4 regions of the Micromonospora sp. WMMD956 genome follow, and region 1 is predicted to be linked to each of the others. Evidence: riboswitches for the same ligand, from Rfam matches in the RefSeq annotation. Region 1 holds a riboswitch; each other region holds the start of a gene.

The links. Region 1 has a riboswitch for cobalamin ahead of bluB (5,6-dimethylbenzimidazole synthase). Riboswitches for the same ligand answer to the same signal wherever they lie in the genome.
Region 2: another riboswitch for cobalamin. It lies ahead of O7628_RS16290 (acyl-CoA thioesterase); the one in region 1 lies ahead of bluB (5,6-dimethylbenzimidazole synthase).
Region 3: another riboswitch for cobalamin. It lies ahead of cobN (cobaltochelatase subunit CobN); the one in region 1 lies ahead of bluB (5,6-dimethylbenzimidazole synthase).
Region 4: another riboswitch for cobalamin. It lies ahead of O7628_RS16255 (peptidase); the one in region 1 lies ahead of bluB (5,6-dimethylbenzimidazole synthase).

The regions. Positions count from the first base shown of each region.
Region 1 is NZ_JARUBI010000005.1:2,890,356-2,898,428, reverse strand. Features, by position in the region: gene O7628_RS13390 (type II secretion system F family protein) at 1-778, shown strand, start outside; gene O7628_RS13385 (hypothetical protein) at 807-1,016, shown strand; gene O7628_RS13380 (TadE family protein) at 1,262-1,612, shown strand; gene O7628_RS13375 (TadE/TadG family type IV pilus assembly protein) at 1,609-2,088, shown strand; gene O7628_RS13370 (hypothetical protein) at 2,265-2,636, shown strand; gene O7628_RS13365 (LysM domain-containing protein) at 2,653-3,852, shown strand; gene O7628_RS13360 (Rieske 2Fe-2S domain-containing protein) at 3,889-4,740, opposite strand; gene O7628_RS13355 (hypothetical protein) at 4,835-5,176, opposite strand; gene bluB (5,6-dimethylbenzimidazole synthase) at 5,250-5,894, opposite strand; cobalamin riboswitch at 5,930-6,129, opposite strand; gene O7628_RS13345 (helix-turn-helix domain-containing protein) at 6,147-7,097, opposite strand; gene O7628_RS13340 (AraC family transcriptional regulator) at 7,254-8,073, opposite strand, start outside.
Region 2 is NZ_JARUBI010000005.1:3,542,936-3,551,008, forward strand. Features, by position in the region: gene O7628_RS16280 (ATP-binding cassette domain-containing protein) at 1-900, shown strand, start outside; gene O7628_RS16285 (ECF transporter S component) at 897-1,883, shown strand; cobalamin riboswitch at 1,882-2,102, shown strand; gene O7628_RS16290 (acyl-CoA thioesterase) at 2,217-2,729, shown strand; gene tsaD (tRNA (adenosine(37)-N6)-threonylcarbamoyltransferase complex transferase subunit TsaD) at 2,912-3,949, opposite strand; gene def (peptide deformylase) at 3,953-4,468, opposite strand; gene alaS (alanine--tRNA ligase) at 4,551-7,217, shown strand; gene O7628_RS16310 (CGNR zinc finger domain-containing protein) at 7,218-7,856, opposite strand; gene O7628_RS16315 (transcriptional repressor) at 7,835-8,073, opposite strand, start outside.
Region 3 is NZ_JARUBI010000005.1:6,219,300-6,227,372, forward strand. Features, by position in the region: gene O7628_RS27150 (MFS transporter) at 1-979, shown strand, start outside; gene O7628_RS27155 (hypothetical protein) at 1,367-2,125, opposite strand; gene O7628_RS27160 (hypothetical protein) at 2,237-2,572, shown strand; gene cpt (chloramphenicol phosphotransferase CPT) at 2,607-3,140, opposite strand; cobalamin riboswitch at 3,400-3,529, shown strand; gene cobN (cobaltochelatase subunit CobN) at 3,818-7,546, shown strand; gene O7628_RS27175 (VWA domain-containing protein) at 7,576-8,073, shown strand, end outside.
Region 4 is NZ_JARUBI010000005.1:3,534,055-3,538,359, reverse strand. Features, by position in the region: gene O7628_RS16260 (hypothetical protein) at 66-545, opposite strand; gene O7628_RS16255 (peptidase) at 597-1,640, opposite strand; cobalamin riboswitch at 1,739-1,873, opposite strand; gene metE (5-methyltetrahydropteroyltriglutamate--homocysteine S-methyltransferase) at 2,001-4,250, opposite strand.

The sequences.
Region 1 (8,073 bases):
GGCCGCACCGGCGCTCGGCCCCGCCCTGCGCCGGCTGCACCAGCCGCCGGGCACCGGCCGGGCCGCCACGGGGCGCGGGCCCGACTGGATCGGCGGGTTCGCCCGCTGGCTGCGCCCGCCGCACCGGCAGCTCGCCCTGCTCGACCGCACCCCCGAGCAGTACGCCCTGTCCCTGCTGCTCTCCGCCCTGGTGGGGCTGGTCACCCCGACCTTCCTCGGCGCGGTGCTCTTCCTCGGCGGCGTGTCCGTGCCGCTGGCCGTGCCGCTGCTGGGCAGCCTCGGCATGGCGTTCGTCGCCGCCCTGATCGCGCACCGCAGCGTGCTGACCCGCGCGGACGCCGCCCGGGACGAGTTCCGCCAGGCGGTCTGCACCTACCTGGACCTGGTGGCGTTGCAGCTCTCGGCCGCGCACGGCCCGGTGCAGGCGCTGGAGCGGGCCGCGGCGGTCTGCGACGGCTGGGTGTTCGACCGGATCCGGGAGTCGCTGCGGATCGCCCAGATGCAGATGCACTCGCCGTGGGACGAGCTGCGCGAGCTGGCCGACCGGATCGGCATCCCGGAGCTGGGCGACGTCGGGGCGATCATGCGCTCGTCGGGCAGCGAGGGCGCGCAGGTGCACGAGACGCTGCGCAGCCGGGCCGACTCCCTGCGCGACCAGATCCGCACCGACAACCTGGCCCGCGCCGAGGGCGTCACCAGCCGGCTGGACATTCCGGGCTCCCTGCTGGTCTTCGTGCTGCTCGGCTTCGCCGTCTATCCGTTCCTCGCCCGGTTGTGAAACCCCTCCCCCTCCGAAGGAGCACGCCATGCACCTCATCGCCTACCTGCACGTTGCGCTCACCACACGGCTGGCCGAACTGCGCCGCGACGGCGAGCGGGGCGACAGTCCTGTCCCGACCGCAGTGATCATCTTTGGGCTGGTCGCCGTGGCGATCGCCGTCACCGGCTTCGCCCTGGCCAAGGCCAACGACTGGATGAGCAACATCCCCGACCACCAGGCCCCGACGGCACCGTAATGACCCACCGCACCGCCTTCGTGGACCGGAGCCGGTCGGCACCCGCCGACCGGCCCGCCGGCCTGCGTCGCCACGGGCCACCCCGGCCAGGGGCCGGTCCCGACCGGCGGGCGCCGCGGCGGCGGCTCGCCGGCGGCGTACGGCTCGGCCGGGCGGCCCGGCGGCAGCTCACCAGCGGTCTACGGCTCGGCCGGGCGGTCCGGCGGCGGCTCGCCGGCGGCGGGGCGGACCGGGGGGCAAACCCGGTGGAGCTGGCGGTGGTGATGCCGGCGATCCTCGTGCTGCTGTTCGCCTCGATCCAGGTCGCCGCCTGGTTCGTCGCCCGCGCCACCGCGCTCAACGCCGCGCAGAGCGCGGTCAACGCCCAGCGCCTGTACGAGGCCCCCGCCGGGGCCGGCGAGGCGCGGGCAGTCGACTTCCTCACCGCCGCCGGGGACTGGCTGGTCGGCTGGGACCAGCCGGGGCCCGCCTGCGTCACCGGCGTCGCCGAGGTGACCTGCACGGTCAGCGGGGACTCGTTGTCGGTCATTCCCGGCGTCAGCTTCCCGGTGCGCCAGACCGCGCACGGCACGATCGAACGGTGGACGACCGGATGAGCCGCCGCCGTCGCCCCGCAGCCGAGCACGGCTCGGTCGCCATCGAGGTGGCCGTCCTCGCCCCCGCGTTCATCGGGCTGATGGTGCTGGCCGGCGTCGCCGGGCGTACCGCGATCGCGCAGGAGGCCGTCCAGTCGGCGGCGCACGACGCCGCCCGCGCCGCGTCCATCTCCCGGGACGCCGAGACCGCCCGCGAGCAGGCCCTGGCCGCCGCGCAGAGCCAACTCGACTGGCAGCGGGCCAACTGCGCCGGCCAGCCCTCGCTCACCCTGCGCGGCTCGGTGGGCGGCTCGCCGACCAGCTTCGCCGAGGCGTTCGACAGTGGCCCCGGCACGACGGCCGCCGTGACGGTGCAGGTCACCTGCACCGTCTCCTTCACCGACATCGACCTGGCGTTGCTGCCCGACATGGCGGCCAGCCGGACGATCTCGGCCAGCTTCACCTCCCCGCTGGACCGCTACCGGAGCCGGTCGTGACCGCCCGCGTCCCCGGTGCGGCCGCGCACCCCGACCCAGCCGAAGACCGGGGCGAGGGTGCGAGCTCCACCCGCGCCACCGGCGGGGGCGGGGGTGCGGGCTCCGCCCGCGTCGACGGGGCGGGGCGTCGGTGGCGCGGCGACGACGGCCGGGTCAGCCTGTTCCTGGCGGCGGCGATGATCGGCGTCCTCGCGATCATCGGCCTGGCCTTCGACGGCGCCGGCCAGCTCCGCTCCCGGCAGCTGGCCGACAACCTGGCCGCCGAGGCGGCCCGCACCGGCGGCCAGTCCATCGACCGGGCGAAGGCCATCCAGGGTGGCCGCAAGGAGATCGACGAGGCGGCGGCCAGGGCGGCGGTGACGAGTTACCTCGCCGCGGCCGGCGCCACCGACCACAGCGTCGAGTTCCCCGTCGTCGACGGGGAGAAGCTCATCCGCGTCCAGGTCACCGTCACCTACGACCGCTACCTGCTCGGCTTCTTCGGCTTCGGCGCCGACGTCACCGTCTCCGGCGAGGCCACCGCACGCGCCCTCACCGAGGGCCCCTAGGAAGGGAAGGCACGCCATGGCCGCACCGGGTCGCTCCGCCGCACGGCGGGTCGGGCAGGTACTCACCGGGTTCGGCGCGCTGGTCGTGCTGATCGCCGTGCTGGTCGGGGGGCCGGTGGCGCTGATCGCGTTCGCCGGGAACCCGCTGCCCGACCACCTGCCCAGCCTCGCCGAGGTCGGCACCACGCTGACCAGCCGCGACGACGGCCAGCTCTTCCTGCGGGCGCTGGCCCTGGTCGGCTGGTTCGGCTGGATCACCTTCGCCTTCTCCGTGCTCGTGGAGCTGGGCGCGCAGACGCTGCGCCGGCCGGCGCCCCGGCTGCCCGGCATGAGCCGGCAGCAGCGCGCCGCGGCGGCGTTGGTCGGCTCGGTGGCCCTGATCATCGCGGCGAGCCCGGCCGCCGCCAGCGCGGCCACCGTGCTGTCCGGCCCGTACCCCGCCGCCGCACCCGCCGCCGTCGTCGCCGGGGCGCCGGCGGCCCGCCCGGTCGCCGCGCTGCCGGTGGTCGACGCCCGGGCCGCGACGCCGCCGGCCGCCGCGGCGGCCGGGCTCCGGCAGGAGGCGGAGCCGGCGGTGTACCGGGTGGCGAAGGGCGACTACCTGGGCGAGGTCGCCGAGCGCTACCTCGACGACTTCGACCGCTACCGGGACGTGGCGAAGCTCAACCGGCTGGGCGACCCGGACCGCATCCGCCCCGGGCAGCTGATCACGCTGCCCGACGGCGTCCACGACGCCGGGGCCCGCCGGCACGCCACCGGGAAGCTGGTGGTCCGGCCCACGACGCCCACCCCCGGCGGTACTGTCACCCCCCGGCCGCCGTCGGCCCCCGGCACCCCGCCCGCCGCCGACGCGCCGGGTGCGGCGCAGCCCTCGCCCATCCCGCCCTCGCCCACCTCGCCACGGGCCACCCGCCCCGCCCCCGGCCCCTCCACCGCCCAGCCGCCCGCCGGTTCGTCGTCGGACGGCTCGTCGCACGGCACCCAGCAGGTCGCCCAGCCGCCCTCCGGCCCGCAGCCGGCGATGGCCGCCGGAGCGTCCCGGGCGGGCGCGGGCGACCAGGTGAACCGGCCGCTCGCCGTCTCGGCGGTGCTCGCCGTCGCCAGCATCGTCGGGGCGCAGATCGGGGCGGTTCTCGGCCTGCGCCGCCGGCCGGCGGTCGTCCGGGCCACCAACAGCGCGCGGGCCCTCGTCACCGGACGGCACCGCCGGGACTGACCCCAGCCGGCGCGCGGGGCGCGGCGGGGCCCGGGCTCAGGGCAGCCGGGCCTCCAGGACCCCGTCGACCACCCGGGTCGGCAGGATCTGCTGGTCGTTACCGGACGGCCCGTGCATGACCTCGCCACCGTTGAGCCGGAACGCGCTTCCGTGCCACGGGCAGACGACGCAGGCGTGCCCGTCGATCTCGGTGACGTCGCCCTCGCCGAGCGGGCCGCTCTGGTGCGGGCAGCGCTCCAGCATCACCGTGACCTCGTCGCCGTGCCGGTAGAGGATCACCGAGACGTCGTCGACCTCGCGGGTGACCAGCTTCCGTTGCGGCAGGTTGGCCATGTCCGCCAGCGGGTGCCAGCCCTCGCCGATCCGGTGCAGCTCGGAGATGCTCTGGTTGACCTGCGCCCCCTGCTTGTACGCGAGGTGCCCGCCGAGGTACGCCCCCGCGCTCGCCGCGCCCAGCCCGAGGTACGCCAGCGCCCGCCCCGTGCCGTGCCGCCCGCGCAGCCGGGCCGCCAGCGAACCCGCGTACAGGGTGAGGCCGACCGCGTTGGCGGCGGCGTGCACCAGTCCGACGCGGCGCTGCTCCCGGGAGAGGGCCGCCCAGTCGTTGAGGCCGGCGATCGCCGCGGGGAGGGCGCTGACGGTGCCCAGCCCGACCAGGGCGGTGGCCGCCCGGCGTTGGCCGGGCATCAGGTCGAGCACGGCCGCGCTGATCCAGGAGCCGACCGGCACCTGCACCAGTGCCGGGTGCAGCGGATGACCGATGAAGACGCCGTGCAGCAGGTCACGCACCCGCTGCGGGCGCAGGGTGGCCTGGACGACGCGTTGCAGCCGGTCACCGGTCCGGTCCAGCGTCGAGGCCTGTTCGAGTTTCGTCAAGAGTGCCCGCATTCCGTCCGACTTCCCGGCAGAAGCGGTCGCAAACCGGGCAGCCGCAGCGGGTCTCCAACGTACGCGGGTCCGCGCGTACGCCGGACGGGGCCGGCTACAGCCAGGGGCCACTGCGGCAGATGAACTGGGTGGTCCCGCTGTACTGGGTGGCGCTGCCGTCGAAGTAGCTGTAGCTGGCCCGTACGGGGTGGCCGAGGTTGCTGGCCGGGCAGGTGGCGAAGAGGGTCGACCCGGCGGTCGTGAAGGTGCCGACGCTGCCGGAGTACCAGGTGACGGTCCACGTCGTCGTGCCGGTGCTGCTGGCGTCGCAGTAGAACTGCGACGCGCCGGACTCGCAGAAGGGTGCCGGGGCGGCGGCGAGGGCCGGGGTGGCGGCGGCGGCCAGACCCAGGGTGGCGAGGACGGATGCGGCCAGGACCTTGACGGTGGTACGCATGGAACTCCTCCCGACGTAGCTAAGCGATGACTCAGGGCGACGTCAGCCTAGCCGCCGCATAGACGTACCTGAATTAGCTGTTCGGTCGGTCAGCCGACCGTCGCGCCCAGCGGTCGTGGTGCAGCGCCTCGGCGAGGGGTCGGCCCCGCCGCCACCCGTGCCGCTCCAGGTCGGGCACGGTCTCCAGGTGCGTCACCGGCCCGACGCAGAGCCAGGCCACCGGCCGGATGCCGGCCGGCACGCCCAGCAGCTCGGCGAGGAACGGCTCCCGGTAGAAGGAGACCCACCCGACGCCCAGCCCCTCGGCGGTGGCGGCGAGCCAGAGGTTCTGGATGGCCAGGCAGACCGAGTAGAGGCCGGCGTCGGCGATGGCGTGCCGACCGAGCACGGCCGGGCCGCCGCGCTGCGGGTCGTAGGTGACGACGACCGACAGCGTCGACTCCAGCACCCCGTCGATCTTGATACGCGCGAACCGTTCGGCCGCCGCGCCGTCCAGGGTGGCGGCGAAGGCGGCCCGCTCGGCCTGCACGTGCCGGTGGAACCGGCGGCGGACGGCGGGATCCCGGACCAGGACGAAGTCCCACGGCTGCGAGTAGCCGACGCTGGGCGCCGCGTGCGCGGCGACGAGGATCCGGTGCAGGGCGTCGGCCGGCACCGGCTCCCCGGTGAACTGGGCCCGGACGTCCCGGCGGCGGCGGATGGCGTCGTAGAGTTCCACAGGCAGGCTCCCGCTGCGCTCGGCCCACCTCGACGGGTGGGCGGTCGACGCGAGGCCGGTCTTCGGACTCCCGGATCGACGCCTGCCCGTCCGCCTTCCCAGCCGCACGGCCAGTGGCTGCGCTCCTCGCGCGTGGACGGTGGCTCCCCGGTCACCGCGGCGGGCCCGTGCCGGATTCACACCGGCTTCCCGATTCTCCCCGCGCAGGCGGGGCACCTCGCATGATCGTGCCGCCGGCGATGCTAACCCGCGTCAGCGGCGCAGCGTCCGGCCGGGCAGCTCCCCGTACGTGGCGAGATAGCGGGCGGCGAAGCGGCGCGGGTCGGCGAATCCCCAGCGGGCGGCGACCACGGCCACGGAGACGCCGTCGCCGGGCACGGCCCGGGTCAGTTCCTGGCGGGCCAGATCGAGCCGCACCCGGCGCAGGTAGGCCAGCGGGGTCGTGCCGAGCTGACTGCGGAACGCGAGCTGCACCGCGCGGGGGGTGGTGGCGGCGGCGCGGGCGATGTCGACGAGACCGATGTCGGTCCCGGCGGCCGATTCGATGAAGGCGATCGCCCGGCGCAGGGTCCCCTGGTGGGCGTCGGTCCGGTCGCATGACCGGTCCGCCACGACGGCGTTGCTGGGGAACGCGGCGAGCGTGGCCGCGGCGAGCAGGCGGCCGAGGCCGCCGAGCACGAGCGGGGACGCGCCCGGCGCGCCACCGGCGGCGATGACGGACTCCGCGTACCGGACGGTCCGCCGCCACCGCCACTGGGCATCGGCGCAGACCGGCCGGAAGCTGGCGAACCGCAGGGGGGCCAGCGGGCGGTCCGGGTCGACGCGGGCGACCTGGTCGAACAGCGAGAGGTCCAGCAGGACGGAGGTCACGTCCACGTCGCTGGACCACGAGGAGCCGGGCAGGTCGGGCTGGTAGAGCACGCCGACCTCGCCGGGCCCGATCAGCTCGTCGACCCCGTCGCACCGGTGCCCGAAGCACCCCCGGCGGGGGGCGGCGAGCAGGACGTACCCGAGCGGTTCCGCCTGCACCCGCAGGTCCAGGGAGATGCTGATGTCGTCGATGCAGAACGCGCCGGTGCTCCACCGGTCGTGGCGCAGCGGAAGCCCGGTCGGCACCGCGGCCAGTCGCACGCTGCGGCCGTACGAGGTCTCGAAGACGTGCGCCGCCTCGGCCGGATCGCTGGTCGAGAACCGGGTGAGCACCGGCGGGCCATTATTACTGCAAGTCACTTATCCACATCCCTCAGTCACGAGGGAGCCTAGCCACCCGGCGCGGGCGGGCCGCGCAACGGCACGCCGGGGCGGTTCCTCCCCCGCCGGCGACCGGCGCGGCCGACGGGCCGGGGTTCGCGCCGTCCGTCAGCCCCGCAGGGTCTGGCTGGGCGGCTGCCCGTAGGCCCGGCGGTACTCGGTGGCGAACCGGCCCAGGTGGGCGAAGCCCCACCGCGCGGCGGCGGCGGCCACGGTGAGGCCCGCGCCGGGCTCGGCGGCCTGGAGGTCGCTGTGCACCCGTTCCAGGCGCACCCGTCGCAGGTAGCGCGTCGGCGTGGTGTCGAGGTACTTCCGGAAGGCATGCTGGAGCGCCCGCGCGCCCAGCCCGGCCGCGACCGCCACGTCGGTCAGGGTCAGCGCCTGGTCCGCGTACTGCTCGATGTAGGCGACCGCGCGACGGACCGCGGCCGGCGCGACGGCCCCCGCGCCGCGCGTCGGCGCCTCGGTCATCGTCGTGTTGGGGAACGTGGCCAGCGCGACGGCCACCAGCAGGCCCGTCGCCTCCGCCTGCACCAGGGCGTTCGTCCCGAACGCGGCGCCCGGCAGCGCCACCTGGGTGAGATAGCGCGTGGTGTTGCGCCAGAGCTGCGCGGCGGACGGGGACACCGGCAGCAGCCCCTGGAACCGCAGGTCGACCGGCGCGAGCCCGCACCGCTCCTGCGCCACCCGCCGCACGTCGGCGAGGGGCAGCTCCACCGCGACGACCTCCATGTCGCGGTGCAGGATCGCCCTGGTCCGCCGGGGCGGCACCAGCAGCAGGCCGCCCGCGCCGGCCATCACCTCCCCGGCCCCGACGTCGACCCCCCAGCCACCGGAGAGCACCTCCGCCACCCCGACGACGTCCCGGGTGGACACGTCGTTGTCCGCGTTCATCGGATAGCGCACCCGGGCGACGCTGGTCGCGCCG
Region 2 (8,073 bases), 650 kb from region 1:
CTCGCCGGCTGGACACCCCTGCCGCTGTCGGTGCGCGACGCTCGTCGGCAGGCGTCCGGCCTGCGGCGTCGGCTCGCTGACGTGGACCCGCCGCCGCCCGAGACGATGACGGAGAGGGCGGCGGCGCTGACCGCGCGGAAGATCGTCGTACGGTATCCGGGCACGGTCGCGGTGGCCGGCGTCGACGTCGACCTGCGTTCCGGCGAGGTCGTCGCGTTGATGGGCCGCAATGGGTCCGGCAAGTCGAGTCTGCTGTGGGCGGTGCAGGGTAGCGGCCCCCGCCACGGCGGCACCGTCGACGTGGCCGGACCGCAGGGGACCGTCGACCCGAAGAGGCTGCCGGCGGGCCGGGCCCGCCGGCACGTCGGCCTTGTCCCGCAGAACTCCGGCGATCTGCTCTACCTGGAGACCGTGGACGCCGAATGCGCCCAGGCCGACCGGGAGACCGCGGCGCCGACCGGCACCTGCCGGGCGCTGCTGGACCAGCTCACCCCCGGCCTGCCCGCCGACCGGCATCCCCGTGACCTGTCCGAGGGGCAGCGGCTGGCCCTCGCGCTCGCCGTCCAGCTCACCGCCGCTCCGCCGGTGGTGCTGCTCGACGAGCCGACCCGTGGCCTGGACTACCACGCCAAGCGGCAGTTCACCGAGGTCGTCCGCGCGTTGGCCGCCGCCGGCCGCGCCGTGGTGGTCGCCACCCACGATGTCGAACTCGTCGCGGCCCTCGCCGATCGGGTGATCGTCATGGCCGAGGGGGACATCGTCTCCGACGGCAGCACGGCGGAGGTCATGCTCGCGTCACCGGCGTTCGCCCCGCAGGTGGCCAAGGTCCTCGCCCCCGCGCCGTGGCTCACTGTGGAACAGGTCGCCACCGCGTTGACCCAGACCCAGGCACCGGCGTGACCGTGTTGCGGGTCGCCCCGCGTACCGCCGTGGTGCTGGCCCTGGCCTCGGCCGCCGCCCTGGCGACCTTCACCTGGCCGTTCTTCGTCCCCGCGCAGCCGGAATCCACCGCCCGCACCGGCGAGGCACCGGTGGTCTTCTTCCTGATGCTGCCGGTGCTCGTGGCGCTCGTGCTGGCCGAACTCACCTCCGGTGGCATGGACAGCAAAGCCCTGGCGATGCTCGGTGTGCTCGCCGCCGTCAACGCCGCGCTGCGCCCCCTGGGCGCGGGCACCGCCGGCATCGAGACCGTGTTCTTCCTCCTCGTCCTAGCCGGCCGGGTCTTCGGCCCCGGATTCGGTTTCCTGCTCGGTTCGACGTCCCTGTTCGCCTCCGCCCTGCTCACCGCCGGTGTCGGACCGTGGCTGCCGTTCCAGATGCTGTGCGCGTCCTGGATCGGCCTGGGCGCCGGCCTGCTTCCGGCGAGGCTGCGCGGACGGGCCGAGACCGCCGTCCTGGCGGCCTACGGCGCGCTCGCCGCCTACGGCTACGGCCTGCTGATGAACCTGTGGTTCTGGCCGTTCAGCGTCGGAGCGGACACCCAACTGTCCTACGTCGCGGGCGCGCCGGTGCTGGAGAACCTGCACCGCCTCGCCCTGTTCACCGCAGTCACCTCCACCTTCGGCTGGGACACCGGCCGCGCGATCACCACCGCGGTGGCGATCGTCCTGGCCGGCCCGGCGGTGCTCGCCGCGCTGCGCCGCGCCGCGCGCCGGGCCGCGTTCGACGCTCCGGTCACCTTCGTCGCAGCCGAACCGCAGCCGCCGGACCCGGTCGCCGACAGCGCCGAGGTCGCAGGCCCGGCCGGCACCGACGTGACCGATCCCGCCGCCGGGCCGGCCTCTGCGTCACCCGCCAGGCCACCCGGATCCATCGGCAAGGGCGATGGGGGAGGTAGGTCACATCCAGGTCCGAGCCGGCCGTCAGCTGACCAAGAACGCTAGGCTGGTTACCGGCGCTGGTTCGCCCAGGCGTTGTCACGCTCGGGCGTCGTAAGAGGGAACCCGGTGGGAATCCGGGACTGCCCCGCAGCGGTGAGTGGGAACGACCGCCGTCACCGGCACTGGGCCCGTAGGGCCCGGGAAGCGACGGCCAGTAGGAGACACCGGCGTACCCGGTCATGCCCGCGAGTCCGAAGACCTGCCCGCGCTGCGCACACAAGAGGTGTGTGCGCAGCCGTCGACCTCGCGGGCGGGTCGGGCGGGTGACGCGCTGCGGCGGGTCCTCGACGTGCGTGCCGGCTGGTCGACGGCATGCTTCCCGAGGACGGATGAACCATGCACGAGAGCGCCATTCTCGCCGGCCGGCCCCCGTCGGCGTCGCATCTGACCCTGTCACAGATCATGGACCAGCATCACACCAACCTGATGGGCACCGTCCACGGCGGCCGGATTCTCAACCTCATCGACTCCGTCGCCGGAGTGGTGGCCGCTCGGCATTCCGACGGGCCCGCAGTCACCGCCGCCATCGACGAGACCGCCTTCCTGCGCGCCGTGCGGGTCGGCGACGTCGTCCACGTCGACGCCCGGATCACCTGGGCCGGCCGCAGCTCGATGGAGGTCGCCGTCAAGGTCAGCGCGGATCGGTGGGATCGGGCGGTGCCGCCGGTCGACGTGGCCACCGCGCATCTGGTCATGGTCGCCGTCGACGACGACGGGCAACCACGGCCGGTGCCGCCGCTGCTGGCCGAGACCGACGGCGACCGGCGACGCTACCGTGAGGCGCAGATCCGCCGCGAGCACCGTCTCGCCTTGCGTCGGGCGCTACTCGACGGTGCCGAGGACGGCTGAGACCTGTCGCATTGTCGCCGCGACGCCCGCCGATCACCTCGCCACCACCGCTCAGGATCGTTGTTGCGTTGGTCGTCATCGGCGTGGATTGCGGTTGTGCGACTGCTCCTCTGAAGGAGTCTTCGTTCGTTCTGTAGCCTGGTGAGCGGTGTCTCGCGTGTCCGGAGGGCCCGTGTGGACAGTCAGCGCAGGTCCTTGCCGATGGTGGCATGAGTCAGCCGGGCGCTGGGGTCGGCGCCCAGGGTCAGCGGTGACGGGGGGATGCCGGCGCGCACGAGAAGACCGCCGATGGCGGCGATCATGGCGCCGTTGTCGGTGCAGAGTCGCGGCGCGGGGACGCGCAGGGTGATACCGACGGCAGCGCAGCGCTGTTCGGCGAGGGCGCGTACGCGACTGTTGGCGGCGACGCCGCCGACGAGCAGAAGCGTGTCGACGTGGTGGTCGCGGCACGCGGCGACGGCCTTGCGGGTAAGTATGTCGGCGACGGCTTCCTGGAACGACGCGGCGATGTCGGCCACAGGTAGCGGCCCGCAGTGGCGTTCGGTCCAGCGGGCGACGGCGGTCTTCAGGCCGGAGAACGAGAATCGGTACGGCGGGTCCTGCGGTCCGGTCATCGGGCGCGGAAAGGCGATTGCCGTGGGGTCACCTTCGCGGGCGGCCCGGTCGATGGCGGGGCCACCGGGGTAGGGCAGGCCGAGCAGGCGGGCGACCTTGTCGAAGGCTTCGCCGGCGGCGTCGTCGGCGGTGTCGCCGAGGTGGATGACGGGGTCGCGGGCGAGGTCACCGAGGATCAGGAGCGAGGTGTGCCCGCCGGAGACGATGAGGGCGATGCTGCGCTGGGGGAGGGGGCCGTGGTCGAGGATGTCGACGGCGGCGTGGCCGGCGAGGTGGTGCACGCCGTAGAGGGGGACGCCGAGGGTGAGGGCGTAGGCCTTGCCGGCGGCGAGGCCCACCTGAACGGCGGTGGCGAGGCCGGGGCCGGCGGTGGCGGCGACGGCGTCGATGTCGGCGAAGCCGATTCCGGCCTGCTGCAGGGCGTGTTCGACCATGGGGGTGATGGCGTGCAGGTGGGCGCGGGCGGCGATCTCGGGGACGACGCCGCCGAAGCGGGCGTGTTCGTCCATGCTGGTGGCGAGGGCGTCGCCGAGCAGGACGCCGTCGGCGACGATGCCGACGCCGGTCTCGTCGCAGGACGTTTCGATGCCGAGGACGACCGGCATGTTTCAGTTCTGTCCGGTGCCGACGCCGACGCCGGGGTGTTCGGCGGCGGCGGCGAGCAGTTGTTTGCGGAGCTTGGCGGGTAGCCGGTCGACGTAGGCGAGGCCGTCGAGGTGGTCGACCTCGTGTTGCAGGCAGCGGGCGAGGGTGCCGGTGCCGTCGATGCGCACGGGCCGGCCGTGCAGGTCGACGCCGGTGACGGTGGCGGTGGCCGGGCGGGTGACCTCGGCGTACTGGCCGGGCACGGACAGGCAGCCCTCGCTGTCGGTGACGAGATTCCGCTGGTCGGGTAGCTGCAGGACCGGGTTGATCACGTGGGCGACGGTGTGGGCGCCGGTGGCGTCGGGGCAGTCGAGGACGAAGATCCGGGCGTCGACGCCGATCTGGTTGGCGGCGAGGCCGACGCCGTGCGCCGTGTACATGCTGGCGAACATGTCCGCCACGAGGTGGGCGAGGGCGTCGTCGAAGACGGTCACCTCGGCGCAGCGGTGGTGCAGCACCGGGGTGCCGTAGCGGGTGATGGGTCGTGGGGTGCCGGTCGGTGTCTGCACAGTCGCCCATACTATGCAATTGCCAAAGACTTGCAGTAAGGGGTGGGGCGGTATGCGGACGGCGGAGATCAAGTGGCGGTTCCTCGCCCACTTCGAGGCGAACGGTCACGTCGTGGTGCCGTCGGCTCCGCTGCCCGCCATCAGCGACCCGAACCTGCTGTTCGTCAACGCGGGCATGGTGCAGTTCGTGCCCTACTTCCTGGGGCAGCAGACCCCGCCGTACGCGCGGGCGACGAGTGTGCAGAAGTGCATCCGTACGCCGGACATCGACGAGGTCGGCAAGACCAGCCGGCATGGCACGTTCTTCCAGATGAACGGCAATTTCTCCTTCGGTGACTACTTCAAGTCCGGGGCGATCCCGCTGGCCTGGGACCTGGCCACCAAGTCGGTGGAGGCGGGCGGCTTCGGGCTGGACCCGGAGCGGATCTGGGCCACCGTCTACCTGGACGACGACGAGGCGTACGACATCTGGCGGGCCACCGGCGTGCCGGCCGAGCGGATCGTGCGTCGGGGCAAGGCCGACAACTTCTGGTCGATGGGCATCCCCGGCCCGTGCGGCCCCTGCTCGGAGCTGTACTACGACCGCGGCCCGGCCTACGGCCGTGAGGGCGGCCCGGAGGTCGACGAGGACCGCTACCTGGAGTTCTGGAACCTCGTCTTCATGCAGTCCGAGCGCGGCCCGGGCACCGGTAAGGAGGACTTCCCGATCCTCGGTGACCTGCCGGCGAAGAACATCGACACCGGCATGGGCCTGGAGCGGATGGCCTCGCTGCTGCAGGGCGTGGACAACCTCTACGAGATCGACGAGGTCAAGCCGATCCTCGACAGGGCCGCCGAGCTGACCGGCAAGCGCTACGGCGTGCACTCCGGTCACGCGGCCAACGAGTCGCACCCGGACGACGTGCGGCTGCGGGTCGTCGCCGACCACGTGCGCACTGCGCTGATGCTCATCGGCGACGGCGTGACCCCGTCGAACGAGGGCCGCGGCTACGTCCTGCGGCGGATCATGCGCCGGGCGATCCGGGCGGTGCGGCTGCTCGGCTACGCCGACCGGGCGCTGCCGGAGCTGTTGCCGGTGGCCCGCGACTGCATGGCGCCGTCGTATCCGGAGCTGGCCGAGGACTTCGGCCGCATCTCGCAGTACGCGTACGCCGAGGAGGACGCGTTCCTGGCCACGCTGCGCGCCGGCACCACGATCCTGGACACCGCCATCGCCGAGACGAAGTCGGCCGGCAAGGCGGCGCTGCCCGGTGACAAGGCGTTCCAGCTGCACGACACGTACGGCTTCCCGATCGACCTGACCCTGGAGATCGCCGCCGAGCAGGGCCTGCAGGTCGACGCGGACGGCTTCCGCCGGCTGATGGCCGACCAGCGCAGCCGGGCCAAGGCCGACGCGCAAGCCCGCAAGACCGGGCACACCGACGTGTCGGCGTACCGACGGATCGTCGACACGACGGGCCTGACGGACTGGCGTGCCTACACCGACCTGACGACCGAATCGACGATCGTGGCGATCCTGACCGACGGCGAACCGGTGCCCGCCGCGACCGAGGGGCAGATCGTCACCGTGGTCCTCGACGTCACCCCGTTCTACGCCGAGTCCGGCGGGCAGGCCGCCGACGCCGGGCACCTCACCGGCACCGACGGCGCGGGCGAGGTGATCGACGTGCAGCGCCCCGTCAAGGGCCTCGTCGCCCACCAGGTCCGCGTCACCGCCGGACACCTGACGGTCGGCGCCCGCCTCACCGCGAACGTCGACGCGAGCTGGCGCCTCGGCGCCCGACAGGCCCACTCCGGCACCCACGTGCTGCACGCCGCGCTGCGGCAGGTCCTCGGCCCGACCGCGTTGCAGTCCGGCTCCTACAACCGGCCCGGCTACCTGCGGCTGGACTTCGCCTGGCCCGGCGGCCTATCCCCGGCCACCCGCAGCGAGATCGAAGACGTCGCCAACCAGGCGCTGCGTGACGACCTCCCGGTCACCGCGCAGGTCATGCCGCTGACCCGGGCCCGGGAACTCGGCGCCCTGGCCCTGTTCGGGGAGACCTACGACGAGCAGGTCCGGGTCGTCGAGATCGGCGGGGCCTGGTCCCGGGAACTGTGCGGCGGCACCCACGTAACCCACTCCAGCCAGATCGGCCTGCTCGCGCTGACCGGCGAGTCGTCCGTCGGCGCCGGTCACCGCCGCGTCGAGGCCGTTGTCGGCCTCGACGGGCTGCGCTACCTCGCCCGGGAACGCGACCTCGTCACCCAACTCGCCGCGCGGCTGCAGGCCCCGCGCGAGGACCTACCCGAACGCATCGTCGCGCTCCTCGGCCGCGCCAAGGCCGCCGAGCGCCGCGCCGACCAACTCGCCCGGGAGCTCACCGCGCAGCGGGCCCGCCGCCTCGCCGCCGAGGCGCCGGCCGTCGGTGTCACCCGCTATGTCGGGGTCGTCGCCGACGGCGAGGAGGACCCCCGGCAACTCGCCGAACTGGTGCGGGCCGCGCTACCGCAGGACCGGCCGGGCGTGGTCGCCGTCGCCGCACCGGCCGAGCGCGGCACCCGCCTGGTCGTCGCCACCACGGCGACGACGTCGGACGCGTTCGGCGCCGTACACCTGGTGAGGTCCGCGCTCGGCGGACGTGGCGGCGGCACCGCCCGCCTCGCGCAGGGCGGCGCCCCGGGTCTTACCGCCGATGCCGCGCTGGCCACCGTCGCCGGCCTGGTCCGGGCCGGCTGATCAGCGGGTGACCGTCCGTCGCCGGCTGCGGTGTGCCCGCACGTGGGCGCGGGTGGCGCAGCGCGGGGAGCAGAACCGGCGGCGGCGGTTGGTGGTCCCGTCCAGGAACACGGTGCCGCAACCGGGTTCCGCGCAGGTCTTGAACCGGTCGATGCCCTGTTCGCACAGGAACACCGCGAGTGCCCACACCGCTGCGGCCACGTGCTCGGCCGCCGGTGTGGCGCCGGGCGCGGCGACGTGCAGGTGGCGGTCCGCCGGGCCGGTGCCGGCGATGACGGGCCGTAGCCGGTGCCGGGCCAGGAGCCGGTTGAGCACGTGCACCGCCTCGCGGTCACGGCGTGCGCCGGCGTGGGCGAAGACCTCGCGGAGCTGCCGGCCCGCCTGGTGCAGCAGCGGCAGATCAGCCGGCGTCGCGACCTCGCGCGGGCGCGGCCACCCGACCGTGACGGCTGCCTCCGCGGGGGTGTTCCCCGGCGGCGCGTTGGCCAGCTGCACCGCCAGCGCCACCAACTCGGGGCTGTCGGTGAAGGCCTGCGGGCGCCGCGCCGCCGCACGGGCGACCGGCTCCGCCTCCGCGTTCGGATCGGCCGCCGGTCGGGTACGCGCGGCCGGCGCGCTCAGGTGGTCGTGGCGCGGCACGCCGGGCACCGCCCGTACACGACGACCCCGCCGCTGCCGCCGTCCATCTCGACGCCGACCTCCCGGGCCGCCGCGACACTGGCCGCCACCGCCGGCACCGGCAGCTGACGCATGCCGCCGCAGCCCTCGCACACCGCGTGATGGTGCGGGTGGTCGGCCAACCCGAACGTGGCCGCCCCACCCACCGGCACGGCATGCGCCACGCCGAGGTCGACCA
Region 3 (8,073 bases), 3.3 Mb from region 1:
GGTGCTGCTCGGCACCGCGCTGGTCTCGGGCGGGTTGGCCGTCGCCGGCACGTCCGCCGGGGTCGCCGGCTTCCTGCCCGGGGCGGCCGTCGGCCTGTTCGCCTTCGGCTACGGCGCCGGCACCTGCGACGTGGCGATGAACATCGAGGGTACGACGGTCGAGCGGCGGCTGGGGCGTACCATCCTGCCCCGGTTCCACGCGGCCTGGAGCCTCGGCTCGGTGGCCGGGGCGGGGATCGGGGCTGGAGCCGCGCGGGTCGGGGTGCCGATCGCCGCGCACCTGAGCGTCCTCGCGGCGCTGGTGATGGTCGGCACGCTGCTCGGGGTCCGGACGTTCCTCGCCGCCGGCACCGCGTCGGCCGGCGGGGAGCGGGCCGCCGCCGCGGCCCGGCGCGCGTCGCTGCTCGCCGCCTGGCGGGAGCCGCGCACGCTGCTCATCGGCCTGCTGGTGCTGGTGATGGCGTTCACCGAGGGCAGCGCCAACGACTGGCTGGCCGTGGCGTTCGTCGACGGGTACGGGCTCAGCGAGGCGGCCGGCGCCGCCGTGTTCGGGGTGTTCGTGGTCGGCATGACCATCGGGCGCACCGCCGGAACGGTGGCGATCGACCGCTGGGGCCGGGTGCCCGTGCTGTTGGGCACCATCCTGCTCGCCGCGGCGGGCGCCGGCCTCGCGGTGCTGGCCGGCGACGGGCCGGTGGCGATCCTCGGCGTGGCGCTGTGGGGGCTGGGCGCGTCGCTCGGTTTCCCGGTGGGGCTCAGCGCCGCCGCCGACGAGGAGGACCGGGCGCCGGCCCGGGTCAGCGTCGTCGGCGTGATCGGCTACACGGCCTTCCTCGGCGGCCCGCCGCTGCTCGGCCTGCTCGGCGACCAGGTGGGCACGCTGCGGGCGCTGCTGTTGGTGCCGCTGCTCCTGGTGCCCGCCCTCGCCCTGGTCCCGGTGCTCCGGCCGCCGGCCGGCACGCGCAGCCGCCCGGCCTAGCCCCGACCGCCCGGCCTAGCCCCGACCGCCGGGACGACGTCCCGGCCACCGCCCGCCGCCGGTCACGGGCTCAGCCGTCGGAGCAGCTCGCTCCTCAGCCGCCCCTCATTACGCAAGGTGACTTAGGCGGCCGTCGTCGGGGCCGGAAGGCACCCACCCGTCGGGGCGCTTTGCTCTGCACCCACATACGCAGTGCTTGCGCAGCGTGACCGCGTCGGTGCGTGGTCATTCATTCGCGACTGGCTATTCGACCAGCTCGACCGAGATGCTGCGTCGGTGGGTGCAGAGCAAAGGGCCGAGTGTGAGTGGGAGGGGCGAACTGGTGGTGACCGACGGTCAGGCGGGCGCACGGGCGCGAACGCCCCGTGCGGCGGTTGCGCAGAGTGGTCAGGGGGTGGTGGGCTTCGGGGTGCGTTGGCGGTCCGGGTCGGGGTGGGGGTCCGGGCGCAGCCAGACGCGCAGCGGCCCGATCCGCCGGAAACCCGCCTCCTCGGCCGGCGGCAGGCCGCCCCCGGACTCGTAGCCGACCAGCGGCCGGTCCGGGCAGGCGGCCACGACGCCCCGCCACACCCGGGCGAGATCGCCGTCGGCGGCGAAGACGTTGGAGACCCCGACCGCCGGGCCTCCGTCGGTCAGCACGGCGCCTGCGGTGACCGCGCCGTCGGCCGCGTGCCGGGCGAGGATCGTGACCCGCGGGTCGGCCAGCAGCGCCGGCCGGCGCAGGACCTCGCTGCCGTGCGCGGCGGACCAGTCGGCCAGCCCTCGCGCCGACGTGACCGGGCTCAGTGCCGTCGGGCCGGCCCCGGGCGGCACGACGAGCGGCACCACGAGCGGCGCGCTGGGCGGTGTGGCGGGCGGGCGGTGGATCCACTCGGCTGCGAAGAGCACCCGGAAGCCGTGCGGGGCGAGGTCCAGGTCGGCGAAGCTGTCCTTCACCGACGCGCCGGGGCCGGCGTCGATCCGGGCCAGCAGCCGGGCGGCGTCCACGCCGGGGCGCAGGGTCACCGCGTCCGGATACCACTGCGGGGAACGGCGGGGCACCGACCAGGCGTCCGCGTCGCGCGCCCCCGCGAGGCCGTGGGCCCGGCCGACCACGTCGCACCAGTCGGCGTTGTCCCGGGCCGCCACCGCCCGCCACGCCGCCACCGGGCGAGTGTACGGGGAGGCGAGCCGGGTCAGCTTCCTCACATCCCGCGTCCAGCAGGCTGCCAGGCGGGGATGCTCCACTGGAGGGCACGCCGAGGAGAGGAGCCGGGCATGGGCTGGTTCAGCCGCCGCCGACCTGTCGCCGACGGGATCCCGACGAAGCTCGACCGCGAGGCGACGCCGGACGACCTGGCCGCCCTGGAGGCGTTCGTCCGCAGCCGCCGGGGCGTGGAGTTCTACCTGGAGCCGGAGACCACCGCGACCGACACCACCGTGATGGCGATAGCCCACGACGGGGAGTGGATCCGGCGGCGGACCGGGTCGCCGCGGGCCGCCGCGAAGATCGCCCAGCGGCACGCCGTTCCGTTGTACGAGGCCGCGCGGACCGGGTACCCGGAGCGGATGCGGGCCTGGAACCGGGCGCACCCGGAGCGCCGGGCGCGCTGACCCCGGGCGCCGCCGGCCCGCCGCACCGAGTCGCTCAGCGCACGTGCGCGGCGATGGCGCGGGCACAGTCGAGCGACTCGGTGCGGGCGGTGTCGACCTCGACGTCGTAGCGGACCCCCTCGTGCACGGTCTCGGCCTGCGTCGCCGCCATCCCGATCACCCGGTCGCCCCGGGCGATCTCCCGCGCCGCCGCGACCGCCGGGGGACACCGCACGCCGGCCCACAGCACCTCGACGTCGGCCAGGTAGCCGCCGAGCCGCTCCTGGGAGGCGCCGCCACCGAGGAAGACCTCGTCCAGGATGATCCGCGCCCCGGCGTCCGCCATCGCGGCGATGCCGACCAGCCAGGCGTGCTGCACGGCGAGGAAGTCCCCGCCGACGTCGACCTCGCCGTGCGGGCCGAAGCTCAGCCCGGCGGGGCTGCCCAGCAGGGCCGGCGGCAGCCGGGCGATCAGGTCGTCCACGCCGAAACTGATCCACGGGTGCGGCAGGATGCGCTGGAGGCACCGGACGATCGCGGACTTGCCCGAGCTGGAGCCGCCGTTGAGCACGATGACCTGCGTCGCCACTGATCGGATTCCCTTCGGGCAAGTCCCGTCCCGCGCCGGCGGGCGATGATCGGAATCAGCCTAGCCAGCCCGCGGGCAGGCGGCGGGGAAATGCGCGCGGAACGAACCGCATCCATCGGCGTACGACATTTGCTTTCGCCGCATCCGATTCCCGATGCAATTGTCAGGCATCGATGTAGTTGGGGGGGTGGGGTGGCCGGGAGCCCGGCGTTGACCGGCGGCGGTCGGGTGTGGCAGCATTCGCGGCCTGACGGCAGTGAAGGAAGCCGGTGCGATTCCGGCGCGGTCCCGCCACTGTCACCGGGGAGCGATCCCCCCTCGTGAGTCACGGCCGTGCGTCTGCGGTTGGAAGGCCGGGGGAGAGCGTCGATCCGGAAGCCAGGATACTTCGGCCGTCGGAGCGACCCCAGGGCGTGGACACCCGAGGAGGACCCGATGACGCACGGCGTCTCGCACATCGACGTACACCGTCGCCGCCTGCTGGCGCGCGGCAGCCTGCCCGCGCCCCGTCGCCGCACCTGAGCCCGCGCCCCGGGTGCCGCGCCGCGCTGCGCCCCCGGCGCCCCGGCCCGCGCCGGTGAGCCGGCCGCAGGCCCGCCGTACCCGCTGAACCCGCGCCCACGCCTGCCCGCAGGCGGCCTGCCCGCCGCCCCGTGCGTCACTCTCCGGAGCCCTCCGTGCGCATCCTGCTGCTGTCCACCGCCGACACCGACCTGCTCGCCGCCCGGGCCAGCGGCGTCGGCTATCGGCTGGCCAACCCCGCCCGGGTCGCCGCCGACGCCGTGCCGGCGCTGCTCGACGGCGTCGACCTCGCCGTCGTACGGCTGCTCGGGGGCCGGCAGGCGTGGCCGGACGGCCTCGCGGCCGTGCTCGACTCCGGGGTGCCGACGGTCGTCCTCGGCGGCGAGGCGGTGCCCGACGCGGAGCTGATGGCCGCGTCCACCGTGGCCTCAGGGGTGGCCACCGGGGCCCTGGCGTACCTGATCGAGGGCGGGCCGGGCAACCTCGCCGAGCTGGCCCGGTTCCTCTCCGACACGGTGCTGCTCACCGGCGAGGGCTTCGCCCCGCCCGCGCCCACCCCCGGGCACGGCGTCCACGGCGAGCGGCCCGTCAAGCCCGAGCGGCCGACGGTCGGGATCGTCTTCTACCGGGCGCACGCCCTCGCCGGGAACACCGCCTTCGTCGACGCCCTCGCCGACGCCGTCGACGCCGCCGGGGCGAACCCCCTGCCGGTCTTCTGCGGCTCGCTGCGCGGGCTGGCTCCCGGCGACGGTCCGCTGGAGCTGTTCGCCCGCTGCGACGCCCTCGTCGTCACCGTGCTGGCCGCGGGCGGGACGGTGGCCGCCGACGCCTCCGGCGGGGGCGACGACGACGCCTGGGACGTCGGCGCGCTCGCCGCCCTCGACGTGCCGATCGTGCAGGCGCTCTGCCTCACCAGCACCCGCGACCAGTGGGCCGGCAGCGACGCCGGGCTGTCCCCGCTGGACGCCGCCATGCAGGTGGCCATCCCCGAGTTCGACGGCCGGATCGTCACCGTGCCGTTCTCGTTCAAGCGGATCGACGCCGACGGGCTGTCGGTCTACGAGCCCGACCCCGAGCGGGCCGCCCGGGTCGCCGGGATCGCCGCGCGCCAGGCCCGGCTGCGGCACGTGCCCCACGCCGAGAAGCGGCTGGCGATCGTGCTCAGCTCCTACCCGACGAAGCACTCCCGGGTCGGCAACGCCGTCGGCCTGGACACCCCCGCCTCGGCGGTGCGGCTGCTCGCCGCGCTCGCCGCCGCCGGCTACCACCTCGGCGACCGGCCGGTGCCCGACGACGGGGACGCGCTCATCCACGCCCTGATCGCCGCCGGCGGTCACGACGTGGAGTGGCTCACCCCCGAGCAGCTCGCCGCCGCCGACGCCCGGGTGCCGCAGGCAAGCTACCGGCGCTGGTTCGAGGCGGTCCCGGCCGCGCTGCGGGAGCGGATCCGCGAGCACTGGGGCGAGCCGCCCGGCGAGCTGTACGTCGACGACGGGCACGTCGTGCTCGCCGGCCTGCGGCTGGGCAACGTGCTGCTGGCGATCCAGCCGCCGCGCGGTTTCGGCGAGAATCCGATCGCCATCTACCACGACCCCGACCTGCCGCCCAGCCACCACTACCTCGCCGCGTACCGCTGGCTGGCCGCGCCCGAGGCGGACGGCGGGTTCGGCGCGGACGCCGTGGTGCACCTCGGCAAGCACGGCACCCTGGAGTGGCTGCCCGGCAAGGGCCTCGGCCTGGCCGCCGACTGCGCCCCCGACGCCGTCCTCGGCGACCTGCCGCTGGTGTACCCGTTCATCGTCAACGACCCCGGCGAGGGCACCCAGGCCAAGCGCCGCGCCCACGCCGTCGTCGTCGACCACCTCGTGCCGCCGATGGCCCGCGCCGAGACGTACGGCGACCTGGCGAAGCTCGAACAGCTCCTCGACGAGTACGCCACCGTGCAGGCCCTCGACCCGGCGAAGGTGCCGACGGTGCGGGCGCAGATCTGGGACCTGGTGCGCGCCGCCGAGCTGCACCACGACCTGCACACCGCCGACATGCCCGCCGCCGACGACTTCGACGACTTCGTGCTGCACCTCGACGGGTACCTGTGCGAGGTCAAGGACGTGCAGATCCGCGACGGCCTGCACGTCCTCGGCGGCGCGCCCACCGGCGAGGCGCGGGTCAACCTGGTCCTCGCCGTGCTGCGCGCCCCCCAGGTGTGGGGCGGGGTGCGCGCCCTGCCCGGCCTGCGCCAGGCGCTCGCCGCCGCGTACGGCCTCGACGAGGCCGCCCTGCTCGCCGAGCCGGGACGGCGCATCGCCGTGCCGAAGGAGCTGACCGACGTGGCCGACGGCCCCGCCGGCACCGCCGCCGACGCCGTCGACCTGATCGAGGGGCTGGCCCGGCGGCTCGTCGTCGCCATGGAGACCCTCGGCTGGGCCGCCGACGCCGACGCGAACACCAGCGCCAGCACCGGCACCGGCATCGACGCCGACGCCAGCGCCGACCGGGTCGACGCCGTCGTCGCGGAGGTCACCGGCCGGGCGATCCCCGACGCCGCCGACGTGCTGCGCTTCGCCGCCCGCGAGGTGGTGCCGCGGCTGGCGCGCACCACCGACGAGGTCGGCCGGGTGCTCGGCGCGCTCGACGGCCGGTTCGTGCCGCCCGGCCCGTCCGGCTCGCCCACCCGGGGCCTGGTCAACGTGCTGCCCACCGGCCGCAACTTCTACTCCGTCGACCCGAAGGCGATCCCCAGCCGCAACGCCTGGGACGTCGGCGTGGCCCTCGCGGACTCGCTGCTGGCCCGGCACCTCGCCGACACCGGCGCCTACCCCCGCTCGGTGGGGCTCACCGTCTGGGGCACCAGCGCCATGCGCACCCAGGGCGACGACGTCGCCGAGGTGCTCGCCCTGCTCGGCTGCCGTCCCACCTGGGACGACCGGTCCCGTCGGGTCACCGGCGTCGAGGTGGTGCCGCTCGCCGAGCTGGGCCGGCCCCGCGTCGACGTCACCGTCCGCATCTCGGGGTTCTTCCGCGACGCGTTCCCGCACGTCGTCGCGCTGATCGACGACGCGGTGCGCCGGGTCGCCGCCCTCGACGAGCCGGCGCGGGACAACTACGTCGCCGCGCACGCCGCCGCCGACCTCGCCGAGCACGGCGACGAGCGCCGGGCCACCGCCCGCGTCTTCGGCTCCAAACCGGGGGCGTACGGGGCGGGGCTGCTGCCGCTGATCGACGCCCGCAACTGGCGCAGCGACGCCGACCTCGCCGAGGTGTACGCCGTCTGGGGCGGCTACGCGTACGGCCCCGGCCTGGACGGGCGGGAGGCCCGCGCCGACATGGAACGGTCCTTCGCCCGCATCGCCGTGGCGGTGAAGAACCAGGACACCCGCGAGCACGACATCGTCGACTCCGACGACTACTTCCAGTACCACGGCGGGATGGTGGCGATGGTGCGCCACCTCACCGGCGTCGCCCCCGCCGCGTACGTGGGGGACTCGGCGATGCCGCACGACGTGCGCACCCGCACCCTCGGCGAGGAGACCCGGCGGGTGTTCCGGGCCCGCGTGGTGAACCCGAAGTGGATCGCCGCGATGCGCCGGCACGGCTACAAGGGCGCGTTCGAGCTGGCCGCCACCGTGGACTACCTGTTCGGCTACGACGCCACCGCCGGCGTCGTCGACGACTGGATGTACGAGCGCCTCGCCGCCGAGTACGTCTTCGACGACACCACCCGGGCGTTCCTGGAGCAGTCCAACCCGTGGGCGCTGCGCGGCATCACCGAGCGGCTGCTGGAGGCCGCCGAGCGGGGGATGTGGGCCGCCCCGCAGCCGGCCACCCTCGACCGGCTCCGCGAGACGTACCTGGCCAGCGAGGGCGACCTGGAGGACCGGCAGTGAGCGCGTTTCCCTTCTCCGCCGTGCTCGGCATGGCCGACATGCGCCTCGCGTTGCTGCTCAACGCCGTCTGCCCGGCCATCGGCGGGGTCCTCGTGCGGGGCGAGAAGGGCACCGCGAAGTCCACCGCCGTGCGGGCCCTGGCCGCCCTGCTGCCGCCCGTCGACCAGGTCGCCGGCTGCCGGTTCGCCTGCGACCCGGCGACGCCGGACCCGTCCTGCCCCGACGGCCCGCACCCGGGCCCGCCCGACGGCCCGCACCCGGGCGGCGCGGCGGGTCCGGGCCGCGCCGGCGCGCCCGTCGAGCGCCGCCCGGCCCGCCTGGTCGAGCTGCCCGTCGGCGCCGCCGAGGACCGGGTGGTCGGCTCGCTGGACCTGGAGCGGGCCCTCGCCGAGGGGGTACGCGCCTTCGAGCCCGGCCTGCTCGCCGCCGCCCACCGGGGCGTGCTCTACGTCGACGAGGTCAACCTGCTGCACGACCACCTCGTCGACCTGCTCCTCGACGCTGCCGCGATGGGCCGCAACCACGTC
Region 4 (4,305 bases), 640 kb from region 1:
CGGTACCGCCCGCACGTCGAGTGACGCCAGAGCGGTGGCCGGCACCCGGCACGTCGGTCGACGGGTCAGGGAGCGGCGATGCTCGGTGGGGCGCCCGCGCCGAAGGACCAGCCCTCGACGCTGCCCGGCGCGGGGTTGTAGCTGGTCGCGCCGGACGTGCTGTAGGACCAGGCGCCGCCGCTCGGCGCGTGCCAGTACGACCAGTACGCGGTGACGGGTGGAGTGTTGACGCACGGCTCGGTCGCGGCGGTGGGCTTGCCGTTGATCCGGCACACGAACGCCAGTCCCCAGCGCGAGGTTCCGGTCACGGTGAAGCCCGCGCCCTGGAGGGCGGCCAGCCCAGTCGCCGGGTCGCCGAGGGCGCAGGCCACCTGGACCCCGCCGCCGAGGGCGGCGAAGTCGACCACCACGGTGACCCCCGACGTGCCGGTACACGCGGCGGCGTGCGCGGCCTGCGGCGCAGGCTCGACGGCGGTCAGCGCGACGGCGGCGACGGCGGCGGCCAACAGTCCGGCAAGCCGCCTACGAATGACGATTCGAAACATGGGTCCTCCCCGAGAGCAGACGAATGAGAATCAGGCGAGCGACGGAACGGCTCACGGGCAGTCGGGGGTCGGTGCGCCGGTCGTCGCGCCGGCGGCGGACAGGTGGGCGTACCCAGCGCCGGTCAGACCGAGGACGGCCTGCGCGGTGGCGCGGGCGGCGGTGGCCGGGTCGAAGGCGCCGCCGTCGAAGTCGACCGCCCCCCGGTCGGCTGACGCGCCGGCGCAGTCGACCTGGAGTCCGGCGAGGAACGTGCGGGCCCGCGCCCAGGCCAGCGGCCGGTGACCATCGCGCAGCGCCTGCGCGGCGAGCCCGGTGCTGTTCGCGTTCGGTGTTCCCCCTACGTTGGCGAACCCGCCGTTCGCGCCCTGCACCGAGAGCAGCCAGCGCAGCCCCGGGGCGGCGTCGGCCCTGCGGCCGGCCGCCCGCAACGCCTGCACCGCGAGCGCGGTGGCGTCCACGTCGGAGGTGCAGACCGGCTGGGCGGGCAGCAGCGGGTAGCCACCGTCGGCGCAGCGGGTGCCGGCCAGCCAGGACGCGGCCGCTGCCGGCACGCCCTGTGCGGTCCGGTCCAGCGCGAGGATCGCGAAGGACTGACTGAAGGCGTTGCTGTAGTCGCCGAACGCCGACCGGTCGGTGAACCGGCCGGTCGGCGACTGGAGCGAGCGCAGGCGGGCGACCAGGTCCACCCCGCCCACATCCGTCGGGTCACCGCCGCGCACCGCGACGGCGAGGGCGAGTTTGGCGGTGGCGCCGACGTACGCCTCGGTCGTGCCGTCGCCCACGTAGGCGTCGCGGACGTCCGGCCGGCTGACCCAGGCCAGCGCCCGCGTGCCGGAGTCGTCGGCGACGCCGGCAGCGGCGAAGGCGAACACCGCGTCGAGGGTGAGCCCCTGGTCCGGGTAGGCGACCCCGTCGTAGACCACCTCGAAGCGTTCCCCGTCGATTAGTTGCCGGGCCAGCCACCCGGCGGCGGCCTCCGCCCGGGTCGGGCCGGCGGGCGCGGGAGCGGCGAGCGCGGGCGTGGTGACTGTGAGGGCGGCGAGCACACCGCAGAACAGCGCGAGCAGGCGGTGCCGGCTCAGGCGAACGACCATCGGAAGCGCCTTTCCGGCCCGGCGGTCGTCAGAACCCGAACGACCACCGTGGCACGGGGTCGACCGGGACTCCGACCCGTGGGCCACGACGGGTGGGGGAGCGAAATCGCGGGCACGTCGGGTATTCGGGCTTGTCATCGGAGCACACCCCGATGGCCTACCGTTGCGGGCCAGCGCCGGACTTCGACCGGACTTCCCCCTACGCGCACGCTGATGAAGTTGTCGCGTCAGTCTGGCCGGGCGGGGCAGCACGTGTCAATGCGTTGCCCGACATCAACACACGGTGACCATCGCGACAGGGTGACACGGTCGCTCGGCCGTGCCGGGCGGGACGGTGTCGGCGTCCCGCCCGGCCTGCGCTCACCTGCCGCGAAGCTCGACGGCGGCGGCGGCGAGGTGCGCCAGAGACGCCTCGACCTCGGGATAGCTGCGGGTCTTCAGGCCGCAGTCGGGGTTGACCCACAGCCGCTCGGCCGGCACCACCGCCAAGGCCCGGCGAAGCGCCTCGACGACCTCGTCACGTGGCGGGACCCGGGGCGAGTGAATGTCCCACACGCCTGGCCCGACTCCGCGGTGGTAGCCGGCCGCGGCTAGGTCGCCGAGGACCTCCATCCTCGAGCGGGACGCCTCGATGCTGGTGACGTCGGCGTCGAGGGCGTCGATGGCGGCGATGATCTCACCGAACTCGGAGTAGCACAGATGGGTGTGGATCTGGATGTCGTCGGCGACACCGCTGGTGGCCAGGCGGAACGCGCCTACCGCCCAGTCCAGGTAGGCATCCTGGTCCGCCGCGCGCAGGGGCAGGGTTTCCCGCAGGGCCGGCTCGTCGACCTGGATCACCCGGATGCCGGCCGCCTGAAGGTCGCGGCACTCGTCACGCAGGGCGAGGGCGATCTGGTCGGCGGTGACGTTGATCGGCTGGTCGTCGCGCACGAACGACCAGGCGAGGATCGTCACCGGTCCGGTGAGCATGCCCTTGACCGGCCGGTCGGTCAGCGATTGCGCGTAGGAGGACCAGGCGACCGTCATGGGAGCCCTGCGGGCCACATCGCCGTAGATGACCGGCGGGCGGACGCAGCGGGAGCCGTACGACTGCACCCAGCCGTGCTCGGTCGTGGCGAAACCGGTCAACTGCTCACCGAAGTATTGGACCATGTCGTTGCGCTCCGGCTCGCCGTGCACGAGTACGTCGAGGCCCAGCCGCTCCTGGAGCCGGATGACATGCTCGACCTCGGCGCGCATCCGCTGGACGTAGCCGGAGTCGTCGAGCCGGCCGGACCGGTGTGCGGCGCGGGCCGCACGCAGCTCGGCGGTCTGCGGGAACGAGCCGATGGTCGTGGTGGGCAGCGGCGGCAGGTGCAACCGGGCCTGCTGGACCGCCGCCCGCCGCCGGTGGTCGCCCCGTTGCCTGTCGCCTGGGCGCAGCGCGGCGAGCCTGCCCCGCACGGTGTCGTCGCGCCACGCTTTCGGGGCGGGTGGTAGCGGTTCAGGCAGCGGCGTCGTGCCGTCGCGCAGGGCGCGGCCGAGCAGGACGACCTCGTCGACCTTCTGCCGGGCGAAGGCCAACCGCCGTCGCAGCTGCGGATCGAGCGTGGTCTCGGCGGCGAGGTCCACCGGCGTGTGCAGCAGGGAGCAGGAGGTGGACACGGCGACGTGGTCGGCGAGCCCGGTGACCGCGGCACCGGTCGTTATCGCCGCCCGAAGGTCGGTGCGCCAGACGTTGCGACCGTCGACGAGCCCGGCGACGATCGTCTTGCCGTGCAGTGGGCCGGCTCCGGCGAGACGTCGCAGGTTGCCGGGCCCGGCAACGAGGTCCAGGCCGAGCGCCTCGACCGGCGTGTCCAGCAGCGCGGGCAGCGCGTCACCGAGTTCCCCGAAGTAGGTGGCGACGAAGATCCTCGGCCGCTGCCGCACGGAGCACAACCGCATGTAGGCATCGTGTAGCGCCTCGATCTCGGCCGTGGTGCGGTCGGCCACGTAGGCGGGTTCGTCCAGCTGAACCCACGTGACACCGGCGGCGGCGAGGGCACGGAGAACGTCGGCGTACACGTCGACGAGTTCGGCCATCCGATCGAATGACTCGACGCCTGGTGTGGAGGTCTTGGCCAGCAGCAGGAACGTGGCGGGCCCGACCAGCACCGGTCGGCTCTCGATACCCAGTGCGCGGGCTTCTCCGTACTCACGCAACGCCTTGTCGGGGTTCGCGGCGAAGACGGTGTCGGGTCCGATCTCCGGGACCAGGTAGTGATAGTTCGTGTCGAACCACTTCGTCAGTTCCAGCGCCGGTTCGGCGTCGACGCCGCGGGCCATGGCGAAGTAGGTGTCGAGCCCTGACAGGCCGAGTCGGGCGAAGCGTCGTGGGACCGCGCCGACGGCCACCGCCGTGTCGAGGACGTGATCGTAGTAGGAGAACGTGTTCGACGGGATCGCGTCCAGGCGGGCGTCGCGCAGCGTCCGCCAGACCCCGGCGCGCAGCGCGACCGAGGTGCTCTCCAACTCCGCGGCGTCGATGCGGCCCGCCCAGTAGGCCTCCACGGCCTTCTTCAGTTCACGGTTACCACCGATACGTGGATAACCGAGCACGGTGCTCTGACCGAATGTGGTGCTCATGGGTCCTTCCCTCGAAGCGTCCGAGGACTCACGCGAGGGCGGGAGGGAAGAGGCG